2 regions of the Hansschlegelia sp. KR7-227 genome follow, and region 2 is predicted to be linked to the other one. Evidence: riboswitches for the same ligand, from Rfam matches in the RefSeq annotation. Region 2 holds a riboswitch; the other holds the start of a gene.
The links. Region 2 has a riboswitch for cobalamin ahead of ACO2RJ_RS05790 (CbtB domain-containing protein). Riboswitches for the same ligand answer to the same signal wherever they lie in the genome.
Positions count from the first base shown of each region.

Region 1 (9,191 bases), 780 kb from region 2:
CGAGGTCGGAACGCGGTCGCCGAGCAGGGACAGCACGCCGAGCGCGAAGGCGATGTCGGTCGCGGCCGGAATCGCCCAGCCGCGCAGCGTCGCCGGGTTGTCCCAGTTGAGCGCGGCGTAGATCAGCGCCGGGACGACCATGCCCCCGAGCGCGGCCACGCCCGGCAGGATCCGGCGCGACCAGGTCGAGAGCTGACCATCCAGCATCTCGCGCTTGATCTCCAGTCCGACGAGCAGGAAGAAGATCGCCATCAGGCCGTCATTGATCCAGTGCGCGACGCTCAAGGGCCCGACATAGGCGTGCAGCGCCGCCTCGTAGGCCCCCCCGAGCGGCGAGTTCGCCACTGCCAGCGCCGCGGCCGCGGCCGCCATGAGCACGAGGCCGCCAGCGGCGCCCCCGTCGAGGAACGCGCGGAGCATGGAGATGGGACGGCGCAGCGGGGCGAGGGTCATGGGCGCTCGGTGTTGGAGGATGCGACCGCATAGGTAGGCTCCTCGCTGCGGGGTCAACTCGAGCCGAGATCACGTTGGGGAGAAGGATCGTCGGGCGGACGTGCCCCCTCACCGTCGCGTGCGGCGCCAGATTGCGCGACGGGCCGGACGGCGCCCGGTCGCGATCGCATCGCCCTTGCATTCGGACGCGGCGGGAGCCGTCGTCCTGAGACCCTGGTGCGGACGGCGGGAGAACTAAATCACATTCACCGTCGCGCCAAGATACCGTAAATGTCTTGACGATCTAGGGGTTATCGCCACAAGCACCTGCCACAAACCGTCGAGACAAACGACGCAGGTTCGTGGCGCTTCCTCTGGCAAGGACACCCTACCTCATCCGGCGCGGCGACAGCTGGTGGAGGCGGATCGTCGTTCCGTCGACCCTGCGCCCGCTCATTCAGAAGAACGAGCTGACCCGCGCCCTTGGTCCGGATCGGCAGGCGGGCATCACTACCATTCTGGTGCGTCTTCGATCATGGGAGTTATGTTTTCCCGGCCATCAAGTTAACGGGAGTGCAGGTCGAGGGCGGGTTGAGTTACATCGAAAATAGCTTTTCTCGAATTGCTGAACCACGTCTGTGGATGTCACTTGCTTACAAGTTCTTGGGTCAAAATAGATGACGAAGAGGTCCGATACTTTTCGGGACCGTGGACTTCGCTCTCTGTTGGTCGCCCACGTCGCGCGTCCTTGGATCCACGTGATGACGTGATCACGGTCGGACGCCGTCCACGGGGACGCGGATCGGTCATCGATTGACTCCCGCCACATTCTCGCCATAGCGTCCGCCGCGACGGTTCCCCTCGGGGATCAAAAGGGAACGCGGTGCGGGTCTCATGACCTCATGCCGCGGCAGCCCCCGCTACTGTAAGCGGCGAGCGACTCTGTCATCAGCCACTGGACCACTTCGGTCTGGGAAGGCGATGGAGCCGCAGCGACCCGCGAGCCAGGAGACCTGCCGTCAGTCGTGTGGTCACACGCGAACGCGTCGGGCGGGGTGCACCGATGGTGGGCGAACCGTCGGGCGTGGCGACACGCGTGATCGGCAAGACCTCGAGTTCGCGGTGACGTGCCACTCGTCCCGCTCGGGGTTTCGATGTCCACCCTTTCTCTCCCCTCACAGGGCACGTGCGCGCGCCTGACCGCGCTCGCAGTCGCGTCCGCTTGCCTCATGACCGACGCCGACGCGCAGACCGCGCCCGACGCCGACGTCACGCAGCTCGAAGAACTCTCCGTCACGGCGAACCGCGTCGACGGCCCGCAGGCCGCTGTCGGAAGCGCCATATCCTCCATCTCCGGAGAGGAGCTGGAGCAGCGTCAGATCCGAGTCGTCTCCGACGTGCTGCGCGAACTGCCCGGCGTCGCGGTGAACCGCACGGGACCGGCCGGCGCCGCCACCGCCGTCCGGATCCGCGGATCGGAGGCGAACCAGACGCTCGTCATCGTCGACGGCATCCGCGTGAACGATCCCGGCACGAGCGGGGAGTTCGATTTCGCCAACCTCCTCAACCTGGAAGTCGAACGCGTCGACGTGCTGCGGGGACCGCAGAGCGCGCTCTACGGCTCGGACGCGATCGGCGGCGTGATCAACATCGTGACGCGAAAGGGCGAGCCGGGACCGCCCCGGTTCCGCGCCAGCATCGAGGGCGGCTCCTTCAAGACCATGACCGGGACGGCCTCGGTGTCAGGCGGAACGGAGGCCTACGATTTCCTGTTCGCCGGTCAGGGCTTCAGCACCCGAGGCGTCTCGACCGCAAGCCGGTTCGACGCCGTCGTGCCGACGCGTTCGCTGGATCATGACGGCTATAAGAGCGGAACGGGGCTCGCGAAGGTTTCGGTGCGGCCGACGGAGGCCCTCGAGTTCACGGGCGTCGCCCGCTACACCGAGTTCGACGCCGACCGCGACGGCTTCGGCGCGACGTCGGACGGCTATCCGTTCGCGGCAGCGGTCGATAATCGCGACACCGAGAAGGGCAAGCAGTTCTTCGGCCGCGCGCAGGCCAAGGCGACGCTGCTCGGCGGCGCCTGGGACCACATCCTCGGCCTGTCCTACACGAACCAGGACCGCCGCAGCTTCGCCGGCACGGACCTCAAGACCTACGCCTCGCTCGGCGAGATGACGCGGTTCGACTACCAGACCAACGTCCGCTTCGAGACCCAGGGCGCGCTGCCGGCGAGCCATGTGCTGACCTTCGGCGCCGACCACACACGCGACGCGGTGAAGAGCTTCACAGCCTTCCCGTTCCCGGCCGACGCCCCGAACCCGCTCCGCAAGCACATCGATAACGCCGCGCTCGTCGGCCAATACCAGATCGGTTTCTTCGAGAAGTTGTTCGTCACCGGCAGCGTCCGTCGGGACTTCAACGACCGCTTCGAGGAGGCGACGACCTATCGCTTCGCGAGCGCCTACACCTTCGACCAGACGAAGACCAAGATCAGGGGGTCGTGGGGCACCGGCGTCAAGAACCCGACGACCTTCGAGCTGTTCGGCTTCTCCGGCAATTACGTCCCCAACAGCGACCTCAAGCCCGAGCGCGGCGAAGGCTGGGACGTCGGTGTCGACCAGCCGATCTGGGACGACCGGATCGTCATCGACGCGACCTACTTCCAGCAGCGCGTGAGGGATCTGATCTCGAGCGAGACGGTCCCCGATCCGGGCGACCCGACCGGCTTTGTGAACCGGCCGATCAACCTCGCCGGCACGTCGAAGATCGACGGCGTCGAACTCGGTTTGACCCTGAAGCCGATCAACGGGCTGACGCTGCGCAGCGCCTACACCTTCACGGACGGCCAGGACGCGACCGGCGCGACGCTCGTGCGCCGACCCACGCACATTGCGAGCTTCAACGCCAACTACGCGTTCCTCGATGACAGGGCGAACGTCAACCTCGGCGTCATCTACAACGGCCGACAGCGCGATCTCGCCTATGACGCCGCGACCTTCGCGCGGACCAGCGTTCCATTGAAGGCCTACACGCTGATCAGCCTCGCGGCGTCCTACAAGCTGCACCAGAACGCCGAGATCTACGGGCGGGTCGAGAACCTCTTCGACAAGAATTACGAGGAGGTCCTGACCTACAACACGCCCGGGCGCACTGCCTATGGCGGTCTCAAGGTCTCGTTCTGACGACGCCGGCCGCCGGCCTGTCGTCGGCGGCAGCCCCTCTCCACGATCAGGGTAGCGCTATGCCTGAAGAGACAATCGTGCGGCGTGAGCCGACCGAGATCATCCGGGACGACAACGGCGCCGTCAGGCGCGAGATCTGGGCGCTGAACGTCGACGAGCCGACGCTCGAGGCGTTCCTGCGCGACGTGTTCGAGAACCACTGGGCTGGCATCCGGTTCGGTCCGCTGATCGAGGGAGCGGCCTATGAGTGGCGCTGCCCCGGCGCGCCCGAGAAGATCGGCCTCCTCGACGGCTACCTCACCGTCATGTTCGGCCATGGCGGGCACTTCCACCTGTGCATCGGCGAGAACCGCGGCTCGGAGCGTTTTCCCGTCGCGCCCGAACTGACGCGCCGGCGCAAGCCCTCGAAGGCTCAGCTGTTCCGCAGTCGCGGGCGCGACGGCAAGCCGGTGACTTGGGGCTTCGAGATGTGGAACGGGGCCGGCGAGCCCATGATCTCGATCTTCTTCGCCAACCCCTTCATCGAGGACGACGACAGCCTCTCAGCGACGCCGGACTTCTCGCGGCTCGCCACTTGGCGGGCGATCTCGAAGCGCTGGCTCTGCCGCGACCCCGAGGCGATCGACGCGGAGGGGCGTGGTTTCGCCCATGGCTGAGCGCCTTCTCGCGGTCGCCCTCGCGCTGACGCTCGTCGGCCCATGGTGTGAATCAGCAGCGGTCGCGGCTCCGGCGCGCGTGGTCTCGATCAACCTCTGCACCGACGAGTTACTGGCGCAGCTGGGCGATCCCTCGCAGATCGCCTCGGTGACTTGGCTGTCGACGGTCTCGGCCGGATCGAACGTGGCGGACCTCGTGAAGAGCGTGCCGCAGAACCGCGGGCTCGCAGAGGAGGTCGTGGCGGCGCAGCCCGATCTGGTTCTCGCCGGTCGCTACGCCGCGCGCGCGACCGTTTCGGTGCTGAAGCGCATCGGCGTGCCCGTCGTCGACGCCGACGCGCCGCGGACGCTCGACCAGGTGAGAACGGAGATCCGCCGGCTCGCGTTCGCGATCGGCCATGCCGACCGCGGCGAGGCGATGATCGTAGAACTGGATCGCCGGCTGGCGCGCCCGGCGACCGCCCCCGAGCCGAAGTTGCGGGCCGCGGTCCTGCGCCCGAACGGCTTCACCGCGGGTCCCGGCTCGCTCAGCGATGAGCTGATGCGACGCGCAGGGCTCGTGAACGTCGCCGCCGAACTCAAGCTGGACAACTACGGTCAGCTGCCGCTGGAGACGATCATACTGGCGGGCGTCGACCTGCTGATCGTCGACGGCGACCGCGCCGGGCCGCCCGCGCTCGCCACCGAGATTCTGAAGCATCCAATCCTCGGGCAGTTGGGCGAACGGGTGCGCGTGGTGAAGATCCCGCCGAAGCTCTGGACCTGCTATGGGCCGAGCATCGCCGACGCCTACGACATCCTGGTCGACGCCGCGGCTGGAGGCGGTCGGTGACCGCCCCGTCTTACCCTGCGCTCGCCGGCGCGCTGGCGGCGCTGCTGACGGCAGCCTTCGTCGCTTCCGTCGCGATCGGTTACGCGCCGGTCGACCTCCCAGGCGCGCTCGGCGACCTTGCCGCCGGCAAAACCTCACTCGGCTCGCTGGTGCTGGTGGAGCTGAGGCTGCCGCGAGCCATCATGGGAGCGCTGGTCGGGTTCAGCCTTGGGCTGGCCGGCGCCGCGATGCAGGGGCTGCTGCGAAATCCTCTCGCCGACTCGGGCGTGATCGGGGTCTCGGGCGCAGCCGCCTTCGGCACGGTGATGGCGTTCTACTCTGGCCTCTCGGGGACCTTCGGGCTAGCGCTGCCGATCGGCGGCGTTCTGGGAGCCGGCCTCGCGGTCGCGCTGCTCTACGTGCTCGCCGGCCGCGGCTCAGCGACCATGACACTGATCCTCGCGGGCGTCGCGATCAACAGCCTAGCGGGCGCGCTGACCGCGCTCGCCCTCAATCTCTCGCCGAACCCCTATGCAGCGATGGAGGTGATGTTCTGGCTGATGGGATCGCTTGCCGACCGCAGCATGGACCACGTCCTGCTCGCGGCGCCGCTGCTCGCCCTCGGCTGGTTGATGATCCTCGCCTCCGGCCCGGCGCTCGACGCACTGACGCTCGGCGAGGACACAGCGACGAGCCTCGGCTTCGATCTGGGCCGCGTGCGGTTGCTGCTCATCGTCGGGACGGCGCTCGCCGTCGGCGCATCGGTCGCGGCGACCGGAGCGATCGGCTTCGTCGGGCTGGTGGTCCCGCATCTGCTACGTCCCCTTGTCGGCGGACGGCCCGGACGGCTGCTGCTGATCTCCGGCCTCGGCGGTGCGGCGCTGGTTCTCGCCGCCGACATCGGCGTGCGGCTGGTCGGAGTGCGTCCGGAGTTGAAGCTCGGCGTTGTGACCGCGCTCATCGGCGCGCCGTTCTTTCTGTCGCTGCTGTGGCGGCTGAGGCGTGAGGCGTGATGGAGATCGCCGCCCAAAACCTCACCGTTCGGCTCGGCGGAGCGCCACGCGTTGATCGGGTCTCGCTGACCCTGCGGCCCGGACGGCTCGTCGGCCTAATCGGCCCGAACGGCGCCGGCAAGACCACGTTGTTCCGGGCTCTCGCGGGCTTGCGCGAGCCCGACGAGGGCGAGGTGGTCTATGATGGCCGTCCGCTCGCAGTGCTCGGCCGTCGCGCTCTCGCGAAGCGCCTCGCCTATCTCGAGCAGGCCTCGGAGGCGCACTGGCCACTCCGTGCCGACCATGTCGTCGCACTCGGCCGCCTGCCGCATCGTCGCTTTGGTCGCGCTGTCCTACCCAGTGACGCCGCGGCGGTGGACCGCGCCATCCGGGCGGCCGACGCGGACGGGTTTCGCGAGCGCCCGATGCATGCGCTCTCCGGTGGCGAGCGCGCACGCGTTCTCCTCGCGCGCGCCTTCGCGGTCGAGAGCGAATGGCTGCTCGCGGACGAGCCGGTCGCGGCGCTCGACCCCGCGCACCAGCTCGGCGTGATGGAGACCCTCTCCGCAGCCGCGCGCCGGGGCATGGGGGTGGTCGTGGTCCTCCACGACCTCACGCTCGCAAGCCGCTTCTGCGACCGGCTCGTGCTGATGGCGCAAGGCCGGGTCGTCGGGGACGGCGCGCCGGCGGAGGTGCTCACCGACGCCGCGGCGGCGGCGGCGTACGGCGTGACGCTCGCTCGTGCCGACTCCCATGGCGAGCCGCTTATCGCCCCGTGGCACCGCATCGATCCAACTTCGGGAGAGACCCTATGAACGAGGCGCAGGCGTTGCTCGAGCGCCATCTCCTGTCGCTGGATCGATCGTGCGGAGTTCGGCCAGCCGGTCGGCGAGCGGCCTGCCGTCTGAGGCGAGCGACGCCGCCTGCCGGCGAAACGTCTCGCGACGCTCCTCAACCAGCGGCCCGACCGCGCGGGCGATGATCAGCGAGACAAGCTCCTCGGGCGTGTAGTAGCTGCCGCCCGCGGCCGGGCCGTTCCTCGGGCTGATGGCTGAGCCCGAAGATCACCATCGCCATCACAGAGTCGGGGATCTGAGCGCGATCGAGGATCGGCGAGGCGGACGCCTCAACAGGCCGCCATTGTAAGGCGGGATGCCGAGATCGTCGTTGCCGGCCGACACGGCTCTGAAGATCGCCTGGAGGCGTGGCATTCTGGTGCGGACGGCGGGACTCGAACCCGCACGCCTTGCGGCGCAAGATTTTAAGTCTCGTGCGTCTACCGGTTTCGCCACGTCCGCAGGCCACCGGTATCGCAGATAAAAAAAGCGCGCCGCAAGCGGCGCGCTTTGAGGTTCCTGCGCGGGAGGATTGCGCAGGGGGGAGGAACTGGAAAAATCAGAAGCGGTACGGCGGCCGAAGCACGTCGGCCTTCTCGACGCCGAGCGTCTTCAGGTCGGCATAGGCCGGCGCGCTGCGCGCGTCGACGGCGGAGGCCACACGTCCCGCCGCCGCGAGGATGGCGAACGTCTCGCGAACCTCCGCGACGATCTCATGGAAGCCAAGGGACGGCGTGGGCCGGCCGATGGCGAGGGACAGATTGCGGGCCACTTTTATCTCCAACGGTTACGAGGCGTTCGCCTCACGGGGTTGAAGATAAGCGCCCTGCCGCAGCGCACAATGCGCGAAAAATCCTGGTATGCCATGCGATTTGTGCATGGCTCAGGTCCCATTCTTTCGTCAAATCTTTATAATCGATCCGACTTTCGTCGCAAATCTCGCCTTTAGCGCAGCTCTGAGAGCATGGCTTCCAAAGCGGCGCGGGCGGCGGCCAGCGCCTCGACGTTTCGCGACCGCAGCACGATGTTGGTGTTAAACCGGTCGCCTTCCACGAAGGGGTAGCTGCCGATCGCGACCTGCGGATGCGCCTTCTGGACCGCCGCCAGCGGGATCGCGATGTCGCCCTCCTTGGCGTCGGCGCGCACCGTCTCGCTCTCGAGCTTCACGCCCGACCTCAATTGGGGGGCCACGACCGACAGCATCGCCTTCATGATCGACGGCACGCCCGCCATGACGAACACGTTGTCGAGCCGGAAGCCTGGCGCCTTCGACACGCTGTTCGCGATCAGATCGGCCCCGACCGGGATCCGCGCCATGCGCAGACGTCCCTCGTTCAGGTCGGCGGGATTCGGAAAGCGCTCCTGCAGCATGGCGATCGCGCGCGGATCATGGTCGATGCCGACGCCGAAGGCCGCGGCGACGGCGTCGGCGGTGATGTCGTCATGGGTCGGCCCGATGCCGCCGCAGGTGAAGACGTAGGTCACGCGCGCCCGGAGCGCGTTCACCGCCTCGACGATCGCCGCCTGGTCGTCGGCGACGACGCGGACCTCCTTGAGGTCGATGCCGAGCCCGGTCAGGGTCTCGGCGATGTGGCCGCTGTTGGTGTCCTTGGTGCGGCCCGACAGGATTTCGTCGCCGATCACGACGACGGCGGCGGTGACGGATTCGGCTTTGGACATGGCTGGGCCTCGGGGAGGCTGGGAAGCTAGCGGACGGCGCGGGCCGCGCAAGCTTCGGGGATTCTTCCCAGGGCGGACGGCGGCGGAGCGCCCGAAGCGGCTCCCGCCGAAGATTCCTCGCGAACGGCTCGGTTTCGCGGCCATAAGGCCTAGATGTCGCGCGTCCCGACGCGCTATGGCCAACCGACCACCTGTCCGGGACGGAGCGACCTCCTCGATGCGCTTTGAAGGCACCAGCGACTACGTCGCGACCGACGACCTCAAGATCGCGGTCAACGCCGCGATCGCGCTCGAGCGGCCGCTGCTGGTCAAGGGCGAGCCCGGCACCGGCAAGACCGCCCTCGCCGCCGAAATCGCCAGGGCGCTCGGGGCGCCGATGCTCGAGTGGCACGTGAAGTCGACCACCAAGGCGGTTCACGGGCTTTACGAATACGACGCCGTGGCGCGGCTGCGCGACGGCCAGCTCGGCGACGCGCGCGTCAACGACATCGCGAACTACATCCGCAAGGGCCCGCTGTGGACCGCCTTTGAGGCGCCGGCCCGGCCCGTCCTGCTGATCGACGAGATCGACAAGGCCGACATCGAATTCCCCAACGACC
Region 1 is NZ_JBMSEA010000001.1:450,913-460,103, reverse strand. Features, by position in the region: gene nhaA (Na+/H+ antiporter NhaA) at 1-453, opposite strand, end outside; cobalamin riboswitch at 1,268-1,467, shown strand; gene ACO2RJ_RS02065 (TonB-dependent receptor plug domain-containing protein) at 1,662-3,617, shown strand; gene ACO2RJ_RS02060 (DUF7676 family protein) at 3,677-4,273, shown strand; gene ACO2RJ_RS02055 (ABC transporter substrate-binding protein) at 4,266-5,105, shown strand; gene ACO2RJ_RS02050 (FecCD family ABC transporter permease) at 5,102-6,097, shown strand; gene ACO2RJ_RS02045 (ABC transporter ATP-binding protein) at 6,097-6,891, shown strand; tRNA gene ACO2RJ_RS02040 (tRNA-Leu) at 7,290-7,374, opposite strand; gene ACO2RJ_RS02035 (hypothetical protein) at 7,472-7,684, opposite strand; gene ACO2RJ_RS02030 (competence/damage-inducible protein A) at 7,858-8,592, opposite strand; gene ACO2RJ_RS02025 (AAA family ATPase) at 8,810-9,191, shown strand, end outside.
Region 1: another riboswitch for cobalamin. It lies ahead of ACO2RJ_RS02065 (TonB-dependent receptor plug domain-containing protein); the one in region 2 lies ahead of ACO2RJ_RS05790 (CbtB domain-containing protein).

Region 2 (9,191 bases):
GCGCGTCGAGCACCGCGCGGACGCGGGCCTCGAGTTCGGCGGCGTCGGCGACCTCCGGCGTGTCGGCGACGAAACTGTCGAAATCGTCATGGTCATGCTGCTCCTCGCCCTCCATCTCGTGGGTCGTGGGGCGCCCGTCGATCTTGTCCTCGACGCCGCTCTTCAGGCCGAGCAACACGTCCGCGGGCAGCGCGCCGTTGGCGGCCGACACGACCCTCACGCCTTCGCTCGCATGCTGGAGAATATCGGCCTTCACCGCCGCAATCTCCCCGTCGGCCATGAGGTCCGCCTTGTGCAACACCAGCAGGTCGGCCGAGCGCACCTGATCCTCGAACAGCTCTTCGATCGGGTCGTCGTGATCGACGTTCGGGTCCGCGGCGCGCTGGGCTGCCACCGCCGCTTCGTCATGAGCGAAGCGTCCGTCGCGCACGGCGGGCCCGTCGACGACCGTGACGACGCCGTCGACGGTGACGCGGGTCGCGATCTCGGGCCAGCGGAACGCCTTGACGAGCGGCTGCGGCAGCGCCAGGCCGGAGGTCTCGATCACGATGTGGTCCGGCTGGGGCGAGCGGGCGAGGATCTTCTCCATCGTCGGAATGAAGTCGTCGGCCACGGTGCAGCAGATGCATCCGTTTGCGAGCTCGACGATGTCGTCCTCCGAGCACGCCTCGCTCGCGCAGGCTCTCAGCACCTCGCCGTCGATGCCGACGTCGCCGAACTCGTTGACGATCAGCGCGATCCTGCGGCCTCCGGCGTTCTGCAGCAGATGCCGGACCAGCGTGGTCTTGCCCGCGCCGAGAAAGCCGGTGACGACGGTGGCGGGGATCTTGTGGGAGGCGGTCATTCCGAAGGCTCCTTCGGGAGCTTGAGGTCGAGGGGAAGGCCGGCGGCGACCAGCGTCACCCGGTCGGCGCGCGCGGCGACGAGCTGGTTCAGGCGGCCCTGATGGTCGCGAAAGGCGCGGGCGAGCGCATTGTCGGGGACGATGCCGGAGCCGACCTCGTTCGAGACGAGAATCACGTCCCCGGGCGCAAAGACGAGAAAGGACAGCAGGCCGTCTATCTCTTCGTCCACGTCGACGATCAGAGGGTCGGCCAGCACCAGAGCGCTGAGCCAGAGCGTAAGACAATCGACGAGCACGACCGTCTTAGGGCTGGATTCGTTCCACAGAGCGCCGACGAGCTGGCGCGACGCCTCGACCGTTCGCCAGCTTCCATCGCGCCGGGCGCGGTGATGCGCGATCCGATCTCGCATCTCATCATCCCGCGCTTCGGCCGTCGCGACATAGACCCGGTCGAGAGGAGAGGCCGCGACGAGGTCCTCTGCGAAGCGGCTCTTGCCGGAGCGCGCGCCGCCGAGGACCAACGTCACGCGTCCGGCGCGTGACGTCGTCACGCGTCCGAAAAGCGTCGGCGGAGGACGCCGGCGAGCGTTCCGAGCGCGGCCCAGAACACGAACCCGGTGACGATGACCGCCACGACGAAATTGTGCTCGAGGTCATGCGGGATGGCGGCGGGCTGCGGCGCGATCGGCGCGCCGACGACGTGGGGGGCCGCGATCAGCGCCACGCCGCCAAGCGCCGCCAGCGGGGAACGGCCATAGGCGATCAGGGCGAGGCCGATCGCGGTGGCGACCACGGTCGCCAGCCACCAGACCTGCCGATCGATCAACGGCGCGCCTTCCACGCCAGGCGCCTCGGGCGGGAGCCCCACGCTCGGCGCGAGCGTGAAGACGGCGAAGCCCGCGAGGCCCCACATCAGCCCTTCGCGCCAGGAGGTGAGGCCGCCCTTCAGTTCGCTCGCCGCGACGAGCAGGAGCGCAAAGCCCACTCCGCTCACGACGTTCGCGATCAGCGTCCAGCCGAAGCGCTCGACGCCGTCGGCGGGCTCCCAGGCGTTCGGGTCGTGATCATGCGCGGAGGCCGCAGCCTCGTCCTGCGCGACCGCGGCGGCGTGATCGTGATCGCCGGAGGCGGCATGATCATGCGGCGCCGCCGCCTTGGCGGCGTTCGCCTGTTCGACGATTTCGGCCTTGACGATGAGCGGCTGGACGCCGAACTGCTGGAGGACGGTCAGCAGTAGGCCCGCGGCGAGCCCGACCAGCGCCGCTACGAAGACGATGTTCCGGAACAGATGCATGGCGTCCCCTCAGTGGCAGGGGAAGCCGATGGCGTGCCGCTGGTCGTGCGCCGCGTTGTGCACGGCGGAGATCCCGAGGAAGCCGGTTCCGTAGATCAGCAGCACGCCGAACATCAGCGCGAAGGCGATCGGAAGCGCGCGCTGCGGCGCGAGCGCGACGGCGGAGGAGCGGGTCTGCGAGGCTGCGGTCGACATTCGATCTTGCCTTTCATGCCCTCCCACCGAGGGCGCCAGCGGGATCGCTTGCGGCAGGTTTCCTGGCTCGCGGGTCGGGGCGGACGCATCGGCCTTCCCAGGGCTTGGCCCCAGTGGCGTGAGGATCGATGCGCCGCTCGCCGCTTACAGTTGCGGGGGCAGCTCCGGATTCGAGACGAGAAGCCTCCCACCGGATTCCCTTTTGTCCCCGAAGGGACCGAAGCGAAGTCTCGGAGCCATAGCAGATGGAGCGTGCGCCCACAACGCGGCGCCGGCTGGGACTAAAGCCGCTCTAGGCGCCCTCGCGCAGGGCCCAGCCGGCGGGACCCAGCATCTCCTGCGGCTGGAAACGGCGCTTGTAGTCCATCTTGGACGAGCCATCGACCCAGTAGCCGAGGTAGAGATAGGCGAGCCCGAGCTCCCGCGCCCGCTCGACATGGTCGAGGATGACAAAGGTTCCGAGGCCGCGCGCCCGCTCTTCCGGATCATAGAAGGAATAGACGAGCGAAAGGCCGTCCGACAGCCGATCGACCAGCGCCACGGCGCGCACGGGACCGACGCCGCGGCCCGTGACGGCGGTCTCCGCGCCGCGTCGGCGATACTCCACGAGGCCGGTGCGGACATGGCTGTCCTCGACCATCGTGGCGTAGTCGAGCACGGTCATGTCGACCATTCCCCCGTCGGAATGGCGATCGTCGAGATAGGCGCGAAACAGCGAATACTGCTCCGAGGTCGGCGTCGGACCGAGCTCCGCGCGAACGAGATCGCGGTTCAGCGCGCGGTTCCGCCGGAACGCCTTGGTCCACTGGAAATCGGCGACCCGCACCCGCACCGAAACGCAGGCCCGGCAATTCTCGCAGGCCGGGCGGTAGGCGATGGTCTGGCTCCGGCGGAAGCCGCCGTGGGTGAGCAGATCGTTCAGCGTCGCCGCGTGCTCGCCGACCAGATGCGTGAACACCTTCCGCTCGAACTGGCCCTTCAGGTAAGGGCAGGGCGATGGCGCGGTCAGGTAGAATTGCGGCGTGTCGCGCGAATGTGCGGTCAAGGGTCGTTTCCGCAGCGAGCGTCGCGGTCCCGGCGCGACTCCGCTTCGAACGTCAGGATATCAGGCGCCGCTTGGCCGGCAAGCGGCTCGTCAGCGGCGGGATTCGAGAAGTCCGCGGTCCATGAACAGCACCCCGAGCGCGATGTCGTGCAGGAGCTGCTTGCGCCGCGAGAACAGACCGACCAGCAGGATGAACGGCGTCAGGAACGTGACCGTCGCATAAAGCAGCACGACATGCGCCCCGGCGACGAAGAAGCCCGGCATCGAGCCGTCCCAGCGCCGCGCCGTGAGGCCGGTCATGCGCATGCCCCAGGTGGCGGCGCGGTCTCCGCCGAGCGTCGCGCCGGAATAGAGGATGGCGACGGCCGGGAACACCATTCCATACAGCAGCCACGCAAGCCCGAGGGTAAAGACCCCGAGAAAAAAGATCACCACGCTTGCGACGAAGGTGAGCGTCAGCACGATCCCGAAGTCCACGCAGAAAGCGAGCACGCGCCGGCTGAGCGCGCCCTCATAGAGCCGCGGATCGGCCAGCGGGTCGACATACCCGCCGGACTGGTCGACGTAGAGCGGGGCGGTGGTCGTCATTTCGGGCGAAACCTCCGGAGGATCGGCTGCGGCGTTCCCGCAATGAGGGATTTGGGGCCGGCGCCGCGGGATCGCAAGCGTCCGTGATGTGCGGCTCTCCGCGCTCCACTTGACCGCGTAATGCGGGGGGACCATCGTCGGGGCCTGAGACCATGGAGCATCTGCCGCGTGCCGGCGATCGCAGACCCACCGATTGCGCCCTCCGCTCGCCGCGCGACGCCCAGCGCCGCTGGAATCCTTGCGCTCGTTCTGGCGGGATCGCCGACCGGCGCGACGGAGTTCGCGGCCTTCGCGGACGCCGGGCAGGCGCCGGCCCCGGTCGATACGGTCGATCTCGACGGTCGGCCGTTCTCGATCGGCGGCGAGCCTTCGCGTCCAACTCTCATTCATTTCTTCGCCAGCTGGTGCGAGCCCTGCGAGGAGGAGCTCCCGGCCCTCATGCGCTACGCCGAGGCGGAAGGCGAGCGTGTCCGCCTGATCGGCGTCGCCGTCGGGGAGCCTGCATCGCGCGCGAAGACCTTCGTCGCCCGTTTAGGCCTTCCCGACCCGATCGCTCACGATCCGGAGCAGGCCGTCGCGCGCGCCTTCGGCGTGCGGGGATTGCCCGCCACCGCAGTGCTGACGCCCTCCGGCGGGCGCCTCTTGCGGGCTGCGGGGCCCGTCGACTGGGCGTATCCCCGCACCTCTGAAACGCTCCACGCTCTTTCGATCCAGCTCCAAGAACACAAGGGAGAATCCCGATGATCCATCGTCGCAGCCTTCTGAAATGCGGCGCGGGCGCGCTCGCCGCCGCCGCCGCTGTCATGCGCACCGGCGGCGTCAGCGCCGGCGAAACGCCCGCCTTCGCGCCGCAGCCCGGCCCCTGGCGGTCGTTCGAGATCCGGACACGGGTCGAGCTTCCGACCAGCAAGGGCGCGGCGCGCGCCTGGGTGCCGACGCCGAGCTTCGCGGCCGACGAGTGGACCCGGCCGGGCGAGACGCGCTTCACCGGCAACGCCGACGCGTCGGATCGGATCGACGGACCTGTCGGGATGGTGGTCGCCGAGTGGAGGAGCGGGGCGGAAACGCCCGTCCTCGAGGTCGTCAGCCGCGTCTCGACCCGCGACCGCGCCGTCGCGCCCGACGGGGGCGGCGCGGGTCTCTCGGCCGAAGACCGCGCCAAATACGTCGCCGCCACGCGGCTGATCCCGACGGACGGCGTCGTCGCCCGGCGGGCCGCCGAGATCGTCGGGTCCCGGACGGACGATCGCGAGAAGGCTGAGGCGATCTATCAGTGGGTGGTCGAAAACACGCATCGCGACGCGAAGGTGCGCGGCTGCGGTCTCGGCGACGTCGCGACCATGCTGGAGAGCGGCAATCTCGGCGGCAAATGCGCCGACATCAACGCCCTCTATGTCGGGCTCGCCCGCGCGGCCGGCCTGCCGGCGCGCGACGTCTACGGCATCCGCGTCGCGCCCTCGCGCTTCGGCTACAAGAGCCTCGGGGCGAATTCCGAGACCATCACCAAGGCGCAGCACTGCCGCGCCGAGGTCTGGCTGGACGGGGTCGGCTGGTTCCCGGTCGATCCGGCCGACGTCCGCAAGGTCGCGCTCGAGGAGCCGCCGACGAAGCTCGCGCTCGACGACCCGAAGGTGCTCGCCGCCCGCAAGGCTCTGTTCGGCTCGTGGGAGACCAACTGGCTCGCCTACAACGACGCCCACGACGTCAAGCTTCCGGGCTCGCAGACGGGACCGCTCGGCTTCTTCATGTATCCGCAGGCCGAGACGGTGGCGGGTCTGCTCGACTGCCTCGACCCCGACACCTTCAGATACGCGATCACCGCGCGGGAAGTGACGGCCTGAGGCGTCGGGTTCGACCATACCGGGAGGCGGCGGTCGCCGCCGCTCCTCCTCGTCCCAATGAGGGACGGGCCGCAGCCGGTGCGCGGCGTTCAGGCGTGGCTCGCCGCGCGCTGAAAGGCGAGGAGATCGAGCGAGGGCGCCGCCGCGTTTCCGCCGAAGCGCGAAACCAGCGCGTGCGCCTGTCCGCGATGGTGGGTCTGGTGGTTGAAAAGATGGGCGAGCGCGGCCTCAATCGGCTGCTCAATGTCCTCCGCTGAGCTCACCCTCCGGTAGCGGATGAATCCCTTCAGCGTCTCTTCGCTCAGACCGGCGATCCAGTCCGACAGGAGCCGGTCTTCCCGCGCTCGGGCCTGCGAGAGCGAGGGCAGATCCTCGTGGAGCACGGCGTCGAGCCGGTTCGGCGCTTCCCCTCGGCCTGTCAGGCGCTTCATCCAGATCCGGTCGGTGACCAGCAAATGGTTCAGCGTGCCGCAAAGCGTGCCGAAGAACGCGCCGGTCTCGGCGTGAAACGCGTCGCCCGGCAGGGCAAGGACGGCGGCGTAGAGCCGCGCATTGGCCCAACCGTTGTAGCCGGCGAACATCCGCCAATACCCGATCATGCCCTTTCGCCATTCTGCGCCGGATTTGGTATGCCAGTTCAACCAAGCATGTCCGAAGGGGGCCCTTCAATGACCGCTCATATCCACGACCTTGCGACGGCAGACGGTCGCCGGCCAAGCCCCTATTGCTGGGCGGCCAAGCTCGCGCTCGCCCATAAGGGGCTGGCGTTCGAGACGACGCCCACCCGGTTCGTCGACATTCCCGCGATTAAGGGCGGCGGTTTCAGGACCGTGCCCGTGATTGAACTCGGGCACACCACGATCGGCGATTCCTTCGACCTCGCGGTTCATCTCGACAAAGCCTATCCGGACGCGCCGCCGCTGTTCGGCGGGCCGCAGGCCGAGGCGCTGACGCGCTTCGTGCTCGGCCATGTGATGTTCGCGATGGGAAAGATCGCGCGCGTCATCGCCGTCGACATCAACGCGGCGCTCGATCCGGAGACGCAGGCCTACTTTCGGAGCTCCCGCGAAAAGATGCTGAAGGCGACGCTCGAAGACGCCGCAGCCGACCGCGACGCCGGGGTCGCGGCGGCGCGCGAGGCGTTCCAGCCTCTTCGCATCATGCTGCGGAAGCAGCCCTTCCTCGGCGGCGCGGGGCCGGTGTTCGGCGACTTTCTCCTAGCGGGGGTCGTGCAATGGACGAAGGTCGTCGGCACGGTCGACTTCTTCTCCGAAGACGCGCCGATCGCGGAGTGGTTCGGCCGGATCAACGAGCGCTACGCGGCCGTGCTGAGCGCGACGCGCGGGTAGGGGCGCGCCGAATGAAAAGGCGGCGGACCGAAGCCCGCCGCTCTCGCATTCAATCGCGAGCGCTTGCCTTCCGGAAGACGTTTCCGGCGAAGGACGCCTTCCGGGCTCTTGGCGGAGCCCATCCGGGCGCCCGCCACGCCGATGAGCCCAGGCCACGCTGACGCCTTTCCAACGCCGGCGGGACGTCCGCGACCGACCTTTCGTCGCGGAATGCGCCGCGCTATAAGCCGCGCGCTTCTTCCGTCCGCCCGCGACGCCGCGGCGTTTCTCCGCCGCCGCCGCCCGCGCGGCCAAACCTTCGAGACAAGGCGATCCCATGGCCATCGAGCGCACCTTCTCCATCATCAAGCCCGACGCGACCCGGCGGAACATCACGGGCAAGGTGCTGTCCTACATCGAGGCCGCAGGTCTTCGCGTGATCGCGCAGAAGCGGATCCACATGACGAAGGAGCAGGCCGAAGGCTTCTACGCCGTGCACAAGGATCGGCCATTCTTCAACGACCTCGTTTCCTTCATGATCTCGGGACCTGTCGTCGTGCAGGCGCTCGAGGGCGAGAACGCCATCGCGAAATACCGCGAGGTCATGGGCGCCACCAATCCCGCCAACGCCGCCCCCGGAACCATCCGCAAGGACTTCGCGGAATCGATCGAGGCGAATTCGGTGCATGGCTCCGACGCGCCCGAGACGGCCAAGGAAGAGATCGCCTACTTCTTCACGGACGCCGAAATCGTCGGCTGAAGCGCCACGCGCTTTGCCGTCTTCGGTATACATGATACCAAACGCGGCCGCGGCGACGTGGCGCAGGCGCGGGCGGCCGGCGTTACGGCTCGTCCGCGTCTCAAGGCGCGCGCTTGAACCGTGGAGCGCGCGCTCCACACCATAACGACGCGCGTCGGCCACGCCGCGAAGCGTCGATCTCAGACGGGGAAGCGGGGGCGCGCCATGGGTTTCGGTTCGGCTGAGTGGCTTGCCCTCGGCGAGATCATTTGGATCAACGCGCTGCTGTCGGGCGACAACGCGGTCGTCATCGCCATGGCGTGCCGTTCGCTGCCGTCGAAGCAGCGCAAGGCGGGCATGGTGATGGGCGCGGGCGTCGCCATCGGCCTGCGCGTGCTGTTCACGCTGATCATCGTGCGCCTTCTCGGCGTGCCCTATCTCAAGATCTTCGGCGCGCTCGCGCTGCTCTACATCGCGGTCGACCTCGTCGGCCCGCAGGGCGCGGAGGACGAGCAGGGCGTGAAAAGCCATGAGAGCCTGTGGCGCGCCGTCCTGACGATCGCGATCGCCGACGTGGTGATGAGCCTTGACAACGTCATCGCCATCGCGGGCGTCGCGGGCGACCATTTTGGCCTGCTCGTTCTCGGTCTCGTGATCTCCGTGCCGATGATCGTCGCTGGCAGCGCCGTCATACTCGCCGTAATGGACAGGTTCCCCCTCATCGTCTGGGCGGGCGCCGCCCTCCTCGGCTTCGTGGCCGGCGAGATGCTGGTGTCCGACAAGGCGCTGGAGGATCGGTTCGGCGGCGCGTTCATGCACAGTTGGGAGACGACCGCGGCCGTCACGCTGGCGGTCGTCGTGGTGGCGGTCGGTTGGCTGGTCCGCCGGGTCAAGGTGCGGAACCAAGTCGAGCATCCCGCGCGTTAGCCTCCCGGTTACGTTCGGACTGAGCACGTGGAGCCGGGCGCCATTCGCGTCTGACCCTGGAGGACGGCATGGACTTCACCTTCGCCTTCGACGAGCCGGCCTTCTGGGTCTCGCTGATGCAGATCATCTGGATCGACCTGCTCCTGTCGGGCGACAATGCCGTCGTCATCGCGCTCGCCTGCCGCAAGCTGCCGGCCGACCAGCGCAAGGTGGGCATCCTCCTCGGCGCCGGCGCCGCGGTGGGTCTCAGAATCATCTTCGCCTTCTTCATCACGTTCCTCCTCGGCGTGCCCTTCCTGAAGGTCGCCGGCGGGCTTCTGCTGTTCTGGATCGCGGTCAAGCTCGCGACCGACGAGCATGACGAGCACGCGGACGTCGAAGCGTCGTCGA
Region 2 is NZ_JBMSEA010000001.1:1,227,949-1,237,139, reverse strand. Features, by position in the region: gene cobW (cobalamin biosynthesis protein CobW) at 1-844, opposite strand, end outside; gene cobU (bifunctional adenosylcobinamide kinase/adenosylcobinamide-phosphate guanylyltransferase) at 841-1,371, opposite strand; gene ACO2RJ_RS05795 (CbtA family protein) at 1,392-2,138, opposite strand; gene ACO2RJ_RS05790 (CbtB domain-containing protein) at 2,148-2,333, opposite strand; cobalamin riboswitch at 2,369-2,570, opposite strand; gene ACO2RJ_RS05785 (arginyltransferase) at 2,626-3,378, opposite strand; gene ACO2RJ_RS05780 (RDD family protein) at 3,469-3,966, opposite strand; gene ACO2RJ_RS05775 (TlpA family protein disulfide reductase) at 4,135-4,710, shown strand; gene ACO2RJ_RS05770 (transglutaminase-like domain-containing protein) at 4,707-5,807, shown strand; gene ACO2RJ_RS05765 (DinB family protein) at 5,897-6,406, opposite strand; gene ACO2RJ_RS05760 (glutathione S-transferase N-terminal domain-containing protein) at 6,476-7,156, shown strand; gene ndk (nucleoside-diphosphate kinase) at 7,473-7,895, shown strand; gene ACO2RJ_RS05750 (TerC family protein) at 8,100-8,801, shown strand; gene ACO2RJ_RS05745 (TerC family protein) at 8,870-9,191, shown strand, end outside.